DNA from 3 places in the Enterococcus sp. S86.2 genome. Region 3 is predicted to be linked to each of the others. Evidence: predicted binding sites of a transcription regulator. Region 3 holds the regulator's gene; each other region holds the start of a gene.

Region 1 (4,948 bases), 510 kb from region 3:
ATTTACCAGTAAAAGGGGCATCATAGATAAAGTTTGCGGCAGGTGATACATAAGTCCAAACAACATCAGGAAATTCTTTTAACTCAGCCAATGATTGGGCCATATTTGACGCCGTTGGATGAATGGGAGAGCTGGCTGGAATGGTATCTAGCAAGCGTTTTGTTCGCTCTGTATTCAAATACAAAGAAGAAGCGCCGCCGACTACAATTAACCAGACAGATGTTTTCCGCAAAATTTTAGCTAAATGAAGCAAGCTTGTTTTATGCATTTCTTCTCGTCCGTGGGGTGCGTTAAAAGCATCAATCACAATATCAAAATCAGAGAGATCAGCAGTTGTTAAATCAAAAAGATCTTTTTTTAGCACGGGCACAGCTACTTGCAATTTTTCAGGGCTACGAACGATCGCTGTAACATCATAATGATCGTCTAATGCCGCTTTTAGTAGATGACTGCCGACATGACCTGTGGCTCCAATAATTCCAATTTTCATCAAAACGCCTCCTTAAAAATAAAAAAAACACTACATCCTTTATTTTAGCGGTTAGCTACTTTTTTTGCTAAAAAAAAGCCTGTTAAAATAAAGGATTAAAGTGTAAAGCGCAATACTTGAATAAGCAATACTAAAATATTAGCACCGCAATGACTAAGGATGGCCGTTTTAATTGAACCTGTCTTGACGTAAATAAAGGATAAAAAGCAACCTAAAATAAAGTAGACTAAAATATCACTATCGGTGTGAACTAGCGCAAACGTTGCTGCACTAAATAAAATTGCCAAAGGTAAAGAAAAATATTCACCAAAAAAGCCAATACAAGCCCGTCTAAAAACGAGTTCTTCCATAATGGGACCACAGATAGTGGCTATAACTGCAAAAATAGGCCGCTGCCACAAAACTTCCATCATATTGAGACTGCGATTAAAATTATTTTTTATACTAAAAAAAGTTTCGATATAGCCAGTGATGCCGATTAATAAGACGGTCAATAAAATACCAATCAGTCCGGTGAGAATAATTTTTTTTCGACTCATCGGATTTTTTTCGAAGGATAAAGGCGGAACTTTTTGGTATAAAAAAATTAGAACACCAGTGCCGATTAAATAAGATAAACCAGCAGTGAGAGTCTCACCGTTGTTTATTTTAATAATAGCAGGAATTAAAAAAACGAAAGCATAACATAAAATTGATGAAAAGCTATATTTAATTTGTGACATTTAACTACTCCTTTAGTTGTCTAATAAAAGTATACCTGAATCATTTTCGCAAGACAATTACTTCGGAAAATAGGCAAAATTTCTTCAATAAAAAAACAAGGGAAAAAACTTGCATTGTGGGGGTAAAATGAGTAATATAGTTCTTGTAGGTTAGCACTCAACTATTGAGAGTGCTAATACATGAAAATTGATGGAGGGATTTATCGTGTTAAAACCATTAGGTGATCGCGTGATCATTGAAGTCGCAAAAGAAGAAGAAAAATCTGTAGGCGGAATCGTGTTAGCATCAGCTGCACAAGAAAAACCACAAACAGGTACAGTTATCGCTGTTGGTGAAGGCCGCTTTTTAGAAAATGGTGAAAAAGCCGCAATCCCAGTTGTTGTGGGAGACCAAGTAATGTTTGAAAAATATGCTGGTTCAGAAGTGAAATATGAAGGCAAAGAATATTTAATTGTTAATGGTAAAGATATTATCGCTATTGTGGAATAATCACACAAAAAACGTTATAAAAAAATTAAATGAGGTGTTTTAGCATGGCAAAAGATATTAAATTTGCAGAAGAAGCACGGGCCGCGATGGTGCGTGGAGTAGATAAATTAGCCGATACAGTAAAAGTAACATTAGGCCCTAAAGGTCGTAACGTTGTATTAGAAAAATCATATGGTTCACCTTTGATTACAAACGATGGTGTTACAATCGCAAAAGAAATCGAATTAGAAGATCATTTTGAAAATATGGGTGCAAAACTTGTTTCTGAAGTTGCTTCTAAAACAAATGATATTGCTGGGGATGGTACCACAACGGCTACTGTCTTAACACAAGCAATTGTCAGAGAAGGAATTAAAAACGTTACAGCTGGTGCTAACCCATTGGGTATTCGCCGTGGGATTGAACTTGCAACTAAAACAGCAGTAGCAAAATTACACAGCATTTCTTCAATCGTTGACTCTAAAGAAGCAATTGCGCAAGTAGGTGCCGTTTCTTCTGGTAGTGAACAAGTTGGGAACTACATTGCTGACGCAATGGAAAAAGTCGGAAACGATGGTGTTATCACCATTGAAGAATCAAAAGGGATTGAAACTGAACTAGACGTTGTTGAAGGGATGCAATTTGATCGTGGTTACTTATCCCAATACATGGTAACAGACAACGACAAAATGGAAGCTGTTTTAGATAATCCATACATTTTGATTACCGATAAAAAAATCTCTAACATTCAAGATATCTTGCCATTGTTGGAACAAATTTTACAACAATCAAAACCATTGTTGATTATTGCTGATGATGTTGATGGTGAAGCATTACCAACCCTTGTTTTAAATAAAATTCGTGGTACTTTCAATGTCGTTGCAGTAAAAGCTCCTGGCTTTGGCGATCGTCGTAAAGCAATGTTAGAAGATATCGCTACTTTAACAGGCGGCACAGTAATTACAGACGATTTAGGTCTTGAATTAAAAGACGCAACAATTGAAAGCTTAGGTCAAGCAAGTAAAATTGTCGTTGATAAAGACAATACAACAATCGTAGAAGGCGCTGGAGAAACAGATGCTATTGCTGCGCGCGTGCAATTAATCAAAAATCAAATTGCAGAAACGACTTCTGATTTTGATCGTGAAAAATTACAAGAACGTCTAGCGAAATTAGCTGGTGGCGTAGCTGTAATCAAAGTTGGTGCGCCAACTGAAACAGAATTAAAAGAAATGAAATTACGCATTGAAGATGCTTTAAACGCAACCCGTGCCGCTGTTGAAGAAGGTATGGTTTCTGGTGGTGGTACTGCACTAGTCAACGTTATCGCTGAAGTTGCGGCTATTGAAGCAGATGGTGACATTGCAACTGGTGTGAAAATTGTGGAACGTGCACTAGAAGAGCCAGTACGTCAAATTGCTGAAAACGCTGGTTATGAAGGATCTGTTATCATCGACAAATTAAAACATGCTGAAATCGGTATGGGCTTTAATGCGGCTAACGGTGAATGGGTAAATATGGTAGAAGCTGGGATCGTTGACCCAACGAAAGTAACACGTTCAGCTTTACAAAATGCAGCTTCTGTTGCAGCTTTGTTGTTAACAACTGAAGCAGTTGTTGCAGATAAACCTGAACCACAAGCGCCACAAGCTCCAGGAATGGATCCTGCTGCAATGGGCGGTATGATGTAATTTTTAACACTAAAAAAGTGATGATCTCTCAGGGATCATCACTTTTTTTATCCTTCAGTTAAAAGGGTGGCGAAATTTAAAGAACATTCATCAAAAAAATTTGAAGTAAAGACTGTTCTATTCTTTGGTATAGTGGTAAATAATGTCGTGCATAATATCTACAACATCGGCTTCAACGTGGTCGTTGTAGTACGCTGCAAAGCGTTCATCGGCAACATACAAGTCGGCTAGACCGCGATGATACGCAGAATTGTAAAAAGGAGCAGCGATTTGTAGCCAAGTTTTGTGAGCATTAAAAACATTTTTTGAAATACTGCTGTCTAAATCAATTTTTTCTGCTTGAGACAAGATTTTTAAATTCGCAAATAGCGCAGTTTGAGCTGCTTGCATTTTTTCATATTGTTCTTTGGTCAAATGTGACCAGTTATCATTGGCGGAATTAACGGCTTGTTCCCCATACTTTTCACGAATCTCTTTTCCATAGCGTTGCTCGTTTTCTTCAATTTGTTTGGCTTTAAAAGCTGCAAATTTTTCACTATCTTTCATGTGTTCTCCTCCTTTGTAATAAACCAATGTTTGAGAAAGAGTCTGAACCATTTCATTCAGCTGTGCTTGTTGGGTTAAAAGCGCTTGGTATTGTTCTTCAAGCAAAGCGAAACGTTCTGCTTGGGGGAGGTTCATCACTTCTTTAATTTTAGCCAAAGTAAAGCCAAAACTCTTAAAAAATAAAATTTGCTGCAATTTGTCCACCGCAGCACGGTCGTAATAGCGGTAATCAGAATTAGGTTGACGTAACGCTTTTAGTAAACCAATTTGATCGTAATAACGCAGCGTGCGGTTGGAAATTTTTGCTAGTTTGGCTAATTCATTAATCGTATACATGAGTAATCCTCCTGCTTTTTGTTGTTTCATCCCATTTCTCTTTTACAGCATAAGGGTTGACGCAACGTAAAGGTCAAGTTTTTTTCTAGTAAACTATTTTGGACACTGATCACAAAGCAAAATGCGCCTATAAGTGACTAAATAGAACTTTAAAAGATAAAGTTAGTTGGATGGTAATGCGTTTTAAAATTCTCTTGTTTCATAATTTAAGCAAACTTTCTTCGCTAAAGTTGAAAACAAATTATGTTATAATATCAATGAGTAAAGGTTATAACAGTGTTAGTGTATAGTTGAATTTCACTTGAAAGGAAAGATGTTATGAAAATAATCGAAACACCAGTAAATAAAAATTTGAACTTAGAAACATTTTATCCTAATATTACCAAATTTGTTTTTGGCAAGACGGCAATTAAATATTACAAATTATATTCAGCTGATCGTACGCAAATCATTTATGCTGATACCTATGACAAGGTTCGGCTAATTTTGATTAACGATCACAAGAAAATTCGTAAAGAAGAAGTCGATACAATTATTCATCGTTTGTTAAAAGTGGATCGTCACGCTGTTTTTGTTGATGTGAACATTAAACAAAAAATGCAAGGAGCAGGCAGTAAATTCTCCAAACCCCGTAAAGATATTATCTTAGTGGAGTATACGCCTTTAGAAAACTAAACATATCTGCATTAAGTTT
Region 2 (4,948 bases), 780 kb from region 3:
ATTTCCAAGGAATGCAAAATGCTTTGGGAGATTTAAATGGTTACGTCCAAGAAAATATGACCGGTTTTAGTGTGCTAAAAGTCTACGGTCGGGAAAAAGAAACCTTAGACGGATTTAAAACGGTCAATCACCGATTAAAACATTTTGGGTTTAAAGCGTCCTTTATTTCGGGGCTTATGATGCCGCTTGTTTCGCTGACTGCGTATATCACGTATATTGTAATGGCGGTCTTAGGGAGCTATTACGTTATTGGCGGTGTAATTGTTGTTGGACAACTGCAAGCCTTTATTCAATATATTTGGCAAATCAGTCAGCCTTTAGGTAATATCACACAGCTTTCTTCTGTTTTACAAAGCGCATCAGCTGCTTCAACCCGCGTTTTTGAAATTTTAGATGAAGCAGAAGAAGTATTAAATGATGCTGATATTCCTTTACCAGCAGTGGTAAAAGGTGATGTGGAATTTGACCATGTTTCATTTAGTTACGCTTTAGATAAACCGTTGATTAAAGATTTGAATTTTACTGTAAAAGCAGGGCAAACGGTGGCAATTGTTGGGCCAACCGGAGCTGGGAAAACAACGCTAATTAATTTATTGATGCGTTTTTATGATGTAAATGCTGGTGCCATCAAAATTGACGGTGTCGATACGCAAAAAATGAAGCGTAGCGATGTCCGTTCGGTTTTTGGGATGGTATTGCAAGATGCTTGGCTTTATGAAGGAACTATCGGTGAAAACATTCGTTTTGGGAAATTAGATGCAACGGATTATGAAATAGTGGATGCCGCTAAGACGGCCAACGTGGATCATTTTATCCGCACGATGCCAGACGGTTATGAAATGATGATTAATGCAGAAGGAAATAATGTTTCCTTGGGGCAAAAACAATTGTTAACCATCGCGCGGGCAGTTATTTCAGATCCGAAGATTTTAATTTTGGATGAAGCGACAAGTTCTGTCGATACCCGTTTGGAAGCTTTAATTCAAAAGGCAATGGACAAAGTCATGGAAGGGCGCACAAGTTTTGTTATTGCCCACCGTCTATCTACTATTCGTGATGCTGATTTAATTTTAGTGATGAACCAAGGTTCAATTATTGAAAAAGGCACCCATGAAAGCTTATTAGCTGAAGGTGGCTTTTATAGCAAGCTCTATCAAAGTCAGTTTGCTGAAGATGGAGATTACGATTAATTAAAAAAACGAGACAAAGGTATCTAACTTTTGTCTCGTTTTTTCTTGCCTGACGGAAAGTATAAAACTTTCATCAGACAATTTGAAAAGTAAAAAAAGGTATCTGCAGGTATTTTTAGCTAAATAACCCTTTAATTATCTGTGGACTTAACAGCGTTTGTTGTTGATCCTGTGATATAATGTAGAAAAATTTTTGGAGATGACAAGAAAATTATGAAAAACTTTATCGCAAAAAATGCTGTTGTCATTGGGGATGTAACCTTGGGCAAAGACGTCACTGTTTGGTTTAACAGTGTGATTCGTGGGGATAGTAATTTTATCAAGATTGGTGATCGCACCAATATTCAAGACGGTACGATTATTCATGTTGACCATGACGCACCGACAGAAATTGCAAAGGATGTTACAGTGGGACATCAATGCATGCTTCATGGCTGCAAAATTGAGCAAGGCGCACTAATTGGCATGAGTTCGATTGTATTAAATCACGCCGTTATCGGTGAAAATAGTTTAATCGGCGCAGGTTCTTTGGTAACGCAAGGAACGGTTATCCCACCAAATGTTTTGGCTTTTGGACGACCAGCCAAAGTTATCCGCCCTTTAACACAAGCTGAAATTGCTAAAAATAAAGCCAATATCACCCACTATTGTCAATTGGGCCAAGAATTTCAAGCAGGAAAATATTCAGAGGTAAGTCAGTAAAGATAAGAGCTCTTTTAACAAAGTTTCGATATTTAAACGAAAACTGAGATCTTATTGCAAGTTTGGAGATCAAATTTGACTCATCGGTTTGTGAAAGCAGTTAAAGCGCAAATCGTTGCGCTTTTTTTCTTTCCTCGCTACACTTTAGACAAAGGTAAAAAGGAGGAATTTTTGATGAAACGTTTTGCTATAACTGGTTATGGAAAGCCCCATGATGTATTTGAGACAATTACAGACCAACCAAGAGAAATTACCCCAGGCCATATCCGGGTAGCAGTGCAGGCTTTTGCCGTTAATCCTTATGATATTTCTTTGCGAAGTGGGGCGCAGCAAGAATTTCGCAGTTTGAAATTTCCTTATGTAATGGGCAATGATGCGGCTGGAATCGTGACAGAAATTTTTCCTGGTGAAACAGATTTTGCTGTTGGCGATCGTGTAGTGATTCACCCAATTAGCGGAACCTATGGGCAAGAGGTCGTTTTGCCAAATAAAAAAGCGGCAAAAATCCCTGAGACAATGAGTTTTCCCAAAGCAGCAAGCATAGTTACAACCGGAATCACAGCGTACAATTTACTTTTTGAACTCCTACAGGTTGACAGTAGTCAAACCGTGATGGTGTTAGGTGCTTCTGGTGGAGTGGGGTCTTTACTTGTACAAATGTTGCATCAAAATAAAAATCATATTCTAGCAAGTGCGGCCCAAAAAAATGAAGCGAAAATTAAAAACTGGGGAGCAGATGAGTTTGTTGCCTATGATACAGCGAGTCCGGCAAAAACATTTTTTGAACAGGCGGATATTGTAATTGACGCGACAAAAGGGAGTAAAAGTGCAGATCTTGGTCTGAAAATTTTAAAACCTGGCGGAACATACGTTGCTTTAAATGAGCTGCCAAATCCAGCAGATCGTAAAGATGGGACGTATTTAAGTTTTGCCCCTAAAAAAGAATACCAGGACCAAACTGCTTTTGAATATTTGCTAAATGCTTATGGGGATGGCAAATTGGTTGTTAATATTGCAGAAGTTTTGCCTTTTGAATTGCGCAGCGTCATTTTGGCTCACGAAAAAATTGCGGGTCATCCAGCTGCTGGCAAAATTGTTATCGCCCAATCCTAAATGATAAAAGGGAACTCTTTTAATTAAAAAAAGAAAGCAGCACAAGTAATCTAACAAATTGAATTTTTGGTGACTATAATAAAAGGTAAACAAAAAAAGAATTGAGACAAAAGTCTCAATTCTTTTTTTTATCAATTATTTTGTCACCATAATTTCGTCAATCAAACCGTATTCTTTCGCTTGTTCAGCGGTCATAAAGTTATCACGATCAGTATCTTTTTCAATGACTTCTAGTGGTTGACCTGTGCGTTCGGCTAAGATATGGTTCAAACGATCACGGGTTTGTAAGATGTGACGCGCTGCAATTTCGATTTCAGTTGCTTGGCCTTGTGCACCACCTAATGGTTGGTGAATCATGATTTCGGCATTTGGCAAAGCAAAACGTTTGCCTTTTTCGCCAGCTGTTAATAAAAATGAGCCCATTGAAGCAGCCATGCCCATTACAATTGTTTGCACATCGGCTTTAACAAAGTTCATTGTATCGTAAATTGCCATCCCAGCTGTTACGCTACCACCGGGTGAGTTGATGTATACATAGATATCTTTTTCAGAATCTTGTGCGTCCAAGAAAAGTAATTGGGCGATGATTGAGTTTGCTAAGTCGTCAGTAACTTGACCGCTTAGCATAATAATGCGGTCTTTTAATAAACGTGAGTAGATGTCATACGCTCTTTCGCCGCGGGATGATTGTTCAATGACTGTTGGAATTAAATTCATAATGTAAAGTCCTCCTTTAATCAAATCGACGTTAATTATTGTACGTCTCAAGTTTAGCACATTTAAGCGATAACCTCTAAAAAGAAGTATAACCAATAGGTCAAAATAGGTCAAATGAAAAACTCGGAGAATGAATATTTTTTTGCTAACAAAAATAGCAGATCAAAATAGATAACAAAAGGGTGGCTAAAAACAGTTAAAAAATGCGAATCCCACAGAAGTTATGCTAAAATAAAAGACAAGAGAATTTAAGGAGGAAAAATATGATAGCAGTAGCAGCAGCCGGTTTTTTTGGTGTTTTGGTGGGTGCTTTAATCGTTACCATTGCTTTTAATTTACGTATTCGTTATGACGAGAAAAAAGAGCAAAAACGACGAACTTTGGAACACAAAGTAAAAGAAATTGAAACCTTAAACCAATTAAATAAAAAAATCAATGAAATTTTACAAAAGCGTAGCGTCTTAATGGAAGAATATGTCAGCTTTGATGCCTTTGATGATTGTTATATCACAATTGATGACTATGCTTACTTGCAATCATTTGCAGCTCAAAATAATTTTTATTTACCAAACTATATTTTAGAAGAGTTTTTCAAAAATATTGCGCAACGAAAAGTTATTTTGTCACCAGATGAAACGATTAAAGTTGGAGGTTACGCTTATAAGGGTGGTCGTGTGATTATGGAGCATTTTTCCGACGATTTAACAGAATTGATCAATGAAAGAAAAACAGAGTTAAAGCGACTTTCAGATAGTACGTTGACCTATTTTAGCGCGTAATAATTTTAAAAAAAGATGAGAAGCTGATGCAAGGTGTCTTCTCATCTTTTTTGCGGTATTTATTTCATGTTAGAGTAGCTGTCTGGTACATAAAATACAGATAGAAGTGGTACAATTACTAATGAAGAAAAAGATAAGGAGGCAACGGTGATGACACAAATCGTAGCCCATCGCGGTGCCAGTGGTAGCCGACCGGAAAATACACTACCTTCTTTTGCCGAAGCAGTGCGGGCAGATAGTGACGTGATTGAGTTAGATGTTCATTTGTCAAAAGACGGTCACCTAATTGTGATGCATGATGAAGACGTTGAGCGAACGACAAATGGAAAAGGCTTGATTCGAGAAAAAAACCTGGCTGAAATAAAAAAATTAAATGCCGGTAGTTGGTTTTCTGAAAGCTATCAAAATACTAAAGTACCAACCTTAAAAGAAGTGTTGGATTTATTA
Region 3 (4,948 bases):
CAATCCGTTCTACTTCAAGACCGGCAATTTTACCAGCGTCTTTAGTTGCTTGACGTTGTGCATCGTTAAAGTATGCAGGAACTGTAATAACAGCTTTTTCTACTTTTTCACCTAAGTAGTCTTCTGCAAAGCCTTTAATGTATTGTAATACCATTGCTGAAATTTCTTGTGGTGTATAAGATTTTCCTTCTACTTCAACTTTGTAGCCTGCTTCGCCCATGTGGCGTTTAATAGAAGAAACAGTATTTGGGTTGGTTACAGCTTGACGTTTTGCTACTTCCCCAACTTGAATTTCGCCATTTTTAAATGATACAACAGAAGGAGTTGTTCGGTTACCTTCTGGGTTTGCAATAATTTTTGCTTCGCCGCCTTCTAGGACTGCGACTGCAGAGTTTGTTGTACCTAAGTCAATACCAATAATTTTACTCATAATAAAACGCTCCTTTAATAGTTACTCGTAATTTTTTTAAAATTTATTGGGCTACAATAACCATACTTGGTCGTAAGACGCGATCGTGTAACTTGTAGCCTTTTTGTAGTACCTGCACAATTGTATTGGCAGGTGCATCATCACTTGCTTCAACAGTTTGCACACCTTGATGGAAGTTGGGATCAAAAGCTTCGCCTTCAGCAGCAATCTCTTCAATTCCTTCTTCTTTTAAAGCTTGTTGCAAACTAGCTAAGGTCATTTCAACACCTTTTTTCAAATTAATGCCTTGTTCATCCGAGACATCTGTTGCCATTGCTCGCTCCAAATTGTCAATAGCCGGTAATAGTTTTTTTGCTAAGTCTTGTGAACGATAACGTTGTAAAAGTTCTCTTTCATTACGGTTACGATTGGTAATATTCGCAATTTCTGCTTTTGCCCGTAATAATTGGTCGTCCATTTCATCAATTTTTGCTGTCAGTTCAGTTAATTCATCTGTGACAGATTCTTGTTCCAAATCTTTTTGTTCAGTAGCTTCCGCTACCTCTTGATCTTTTAATTCTTGATCTTTTTCTGACACTGAACTTGCCACCTTTCTACGCAAATTTCTTTTTTTAACTTGTTGCGTCGAGCGAACGATAATACTCCGCCAATTTCTCGGCTAGTTCTCTGGAAAACACATCAAGTAAACCAAACATTTTAGAATACTGCATACTTGCAGGACCTAATAATGCAATCACACCTTTACCATGACCAGAAATATCATAACTGGCTTGAATTAAGCTCATATTATGAAATAAGTCATTGCCCAACTCATCACCAATACGAATATCAATGTTATCTGTTGGTGGAATTAAAAGCTGCATCAACTCTTCAGGGTCTTTCATAAAGCGGTAAATTGATTTGAACTGATCCACATCAGTAGCAGGTTCAAAATCAATCATATTCATGCGACCGCCGACAAAGACCTTTTCTTCAAAAACTTGACCCAACATTAAATCAAATAAATCTAAAATACCTTCTGTTGTTTGAAAGTATTTATGCAAGATCATCGGAATCTCAGTACGCAGACGTTGGTAAACCGTTAGTAACGGCTCACCCACTAATTTGTCGTTGATGATCCGTACCATCTTTTCCAAGTCAGCTCCGCTGACACTTTGCGGCAAGGCAAAGACTTGACTTTCAACATTGCCTTGATCCGTTACGATAATCGCAATCACTTGACGACTATTTAACGGGACAATTCGAAAACCGGTCAGACGTCTATCCTTCATATCCGGACCCAAGGACAAGGCAGTATAGCTGGTTAAATTGGATAAAATTTCAGCAGATTGTTGAATAATATCGTTAATCTCATGAAATTCTTTTCCAAAAGACCGCTTGATTACTTGCATATCCGTTTTTGCTACACGAGTAGGCTTTAAAAGATGGTCAACGTAATAACGGTAACCCACCATCGAAGGAATACGACCAGAAGAAGAATGCGTCTTTTGTAAGAGACCTGCTTCTTCTAAAGCTTTCATATCATTGCGGATCGTTGCTGAACTAGCATTAATTCCTGCTGCCATTAAAGACTTAGAACCCACCGGCAAGCCGGTCTTCGTATAATGTTGGATAATGAGACGCAGAATATCTTGTTGTCTTTTTGTCAACATATTCATCACCTCGTATTTAGCACTCCGTCTATCTAAGTGCTAACACATATTAATATACCACAAGAAAGTTTAATGTCAAGAATTAAGCAACAAAAAATTAGCACTCTTTGATATAGAGTGCTAATCGTTTTTTTCAATCATATCAAGGCTTACATCAATTTAGAAAATCAATCTAATAAAAACTTCTCAAAAATTTCATTTCCAATCAATAACCCTTTTTCAGTGAGCCTGACATTGTCCTTTGTTTCAAGCAACCATTGTTTGCTTACCAAATCTGCCAAAACATTTCCGTAAACAGCCGTCAGCTCTTGCCCAAATTTTTCTGCAAAATGAGCTTTAGAAATACCAGCTTTTTTACGTAATCCCAAAAACATTTCTTCTTCCATTTGGTTATTGCGACTTAACTCTTCTGTTTCATAAATAGGAAGTTGATCGTTTTTCAATGGTTTTAAATAGTGTTGAATTGGACCAAAATTTTTATAACGCGTTTTTCCTAGATAGCCACTTGCTCCAGCGCCAAAACCAAAGTAGTGTTCATTATTCCAATAAACTAAATTATGTTGGGATTCAAATCCTGGCTTAGCAAAATTACTAATTTCATACTGAAATTTTCCGGTATCATGCATAGCTAACATCGTTTCTTCAAACATCTGACCTTCAATTTCTTGATCCGGCATCTCCAAGCGCCCTTGTCTCACCCAGTTCATAAACATCGTCTTGTTTTCTAAAATCAAGGAATACAACGAGTAATGGGGTAAATCTAATTCAATTGCCCGTTTTAAGGTATCGCGAAAACTTGCTAATGTTTGACCCGGAAGCGCATAAATCAAATCAATCGAAACATTTTGAAAATCTGCTTTTTCTAAGAAGTCCATCGTGTCATAGACGTCTTTAGCCGTATGTTTACGTCCAATCTTTTTTAGCAAAACATCGTCAAATGTTTGCACGCCCATAGAAAGACGGTTCACACTGTGATCTTTCATCACTTGTAATTTGTCTAAAGTCAAATCACCAGGATTTGCTTCCACGGTAAATTCAGTAACAGTCTCCATTGGGAAAAGATCATTAATTCCCCTTAAAAGGGTATCTAGTTGGCCAGCTGAAAGTGAAGTTGGTGTTCCACCTCCAACGTATAAAGTTGGACTTTTTTTTATGGGATTTTTTTCTAGCGTAAGTTTCATTTCTTTTAAAAGACAAGCGATGTACTCATCGACAGGCTGCCCTTCTAAAAAGACCTTATTAAAATCGCAATAATAACAGATATGTTCACAAAAGGGAATGTGGATATAGGCTGATATTGCCGCGTCCTTTGGTTTTTTCATTTGTTGCATGGTTTAATTCCTCTCAATTAACATTACTTTTTTAGTAATCGTTTCATTTTCTCGTCTATCTTACCACAAGTAAATTCCTTCGTGGAAAAATGGCGGGTTTTTAACCAACTCTTTTAAAATTACCGTCTATTTTTTTAACTCTATGACAAGCTAAATTGAGAAATTATAAAAAGGTTGAATCTAGATTCAACCTTTTACTTCATATTGTTTTTTTGTTATTACTTGGCTTAAGTATTTTGACGATAACGATTTTGAGGGTGGTTTCGACAAGCTTGACTGCAAGCACCTAAATATTTCGTCTCATTTTCAACCGAAGCCAGAATACGGCGATTACATTCCGGATTGCTGCAATTAATGTAACGCTCACAAGGAGTTCCGTCAAACCAATCACGGCCAACAATCTTTTTATCAACGTGATTGATTTCTACACTAATCCGTTCATCAAAAACATACATTTTACCATCCCATAATTCTCCTTTAACTTCTGGATCTTTGCCATAAGTTGCAATCCCACCATCTAATTGTCCGACATCTTTAAATCCTTCTTTTACTAACCAGCCTGAGAATTTTTCACAGCGAATCCCACCGGTACAATAGGTGACTACCCGTTTTTCCATAAACTCTTCTTTATGTTCTTTGATCCACTGAGGTAATTCGCGAAAATTACGAATTTCTGGTCGCACAGCACCCCGAAAATGGCCCAAATCATATTCATAATCATTGCGAGCGTCAATCACAACGGTATCTTCAGCCAACAAAGCTTCTTTAAATTCTTTTGGCGACAAATATGCGCCTGTAACTTCATTGGGACTAAAATCATCGGATAATTGCAATGACACAATTTCTCGCCGCGGACGGACAAACATCTTTTTGAAGGCGTGTTCCGTTGCTTCATCACTTTTAAACGTAATATTTTTAAAGCGAGGATCATTTTTCAATGCTTTTTTATATGCCGCAGTTGCTTTTTTTAATCCTGAGACAGTGCCGTTAATACCTTCTTTTGCAACTAAAATCCGTCCTTTTAATCCTAATTTTTTACAAAAGGCCAGATGTTCTTGTGCAAATACTTCCGGTTCCTCAATTGTTGTGTATTTATAGTAAAGCAATACTTCATAATCCATCTTCATTCCCCTTTCTTATGTAGTATAGCCAATCACAAACTTGGAAGAAATTTCTCTGCTTGTGGCAAGTATCTCAAAATCCGTCTTTTTTTCTTAAAAAAAACTCTGCCAATTTTAAATTACATTTTTTCTCCTTTCAAAATAACATTTTTACAACAATTCCTTTTCATCTCACAAAGGAAATGATTCACAAAACGCAAAAAAAATATAAAAATAATTTACCCACATTGAAAAGCTGCTATTTTATAAATAGTGATAACCAGATTTTTCATTCTAAACTCACACTAGTATGAGCAATAATTATTTCCTTTCAAATAAACAATAACCACAGCTAAGAAAAGTTTTTCAAACTCTTCACACACCTACAATAAGGCCGAACTTCAATATATTGCATCACAAATTTCTTAAAATTTT

Evidence for each region. The regulator HrcA, encoded in region 3, represses chaperone genes, less so after heat shock. The targets are predictions, from matches to a motif close to TTAGCACTCNNNNNNNNNGAGTGCTAA.
Region 1: a site for HrcA is predicted at 1,363-1,389, ahead of groES (co-chaperone GroES). Genes of this name have one in related genera too.
Region 2: a site for HrcA is predicted at 3,776-3,802, ahead of clpP (ATP-dependent Clp endopeptidase proteolytic subunit ClpP). Genes of this name have one in related genera too.

The regions. Positions count from the first base shown of each region.
Region 1 covers NZ_CM206813.1:2,083,031-2,087,978, reverse strand. The annotation lists gene AC6R0T_RS09890 (NAD(P)-dependent oxidoreductase) at 1-490, opposite strand, end outside; gene AC6R0T_RS09885 (CPBP family intramembrane glutamic endopeptidase) at 586-1,212, opposite strand; gene groES (co-chaperone GroES) at 1,418-1,702, shown strand; gene groL (chaperonin GroEL) at 1,747-3,372, shown strand; gene AC6R0T_RS09870 (MerR family transcriptional regulator) at 3,490-4,254, opposite strand; gene AC6R0T_RS09865 (DUF1827 family protein) at 4,573-4,929, shown strand.
Region 2 covers NZ_CM206813.1:787,932-792,879, forward strand. The annotation lists gene AC6R0T_RS03540 (ABC transporter ATP-binding protein) at 1-1,190, shown strand, start outside; gene AC6R0T_RS03545 (gamma carbonic anhydrase family protein) at 1,404-1,892, shown strand; gene AC6R0T_RS03550 (NADP-dependent oxidoreductase) at 2,067-3,005, shown strand; gene clpP (ATP-dependent Clp endopeptidase proteolytic subunit ClpP) at 3,141-3,722, opposite strand; gene AC6R0T_RS03560 (hypothetical protein) at 3,989-4,501, shown strand; gene AC6R0T_RS03565 (glycerophosphodiester phosphodiesterase family protein) at 4,652-4,948, shown strand, end outside.
Region 3 covers NZ_CM206813.1:1,572,825-1,577,772, forward strand. The annotation lists gene dnaK (molecular chaperone DnaK) at 1-430, opposite strand, end outside; gene grpE (nucleotide exchange factor GrpE) at 474-1,007, opposite strand; gene hrcA (heat-inducible transcriptional repressor HrcA) at 1,042-2,082, opposite strand; gene hemW (radical SAM family heme chaperone HemW) at 2,250-3,413, opposite strand; gene trhO (oxygen-dependent tRNA uridine(34) hydroxylase TrhO) at 3,641-4,534, opposite strand.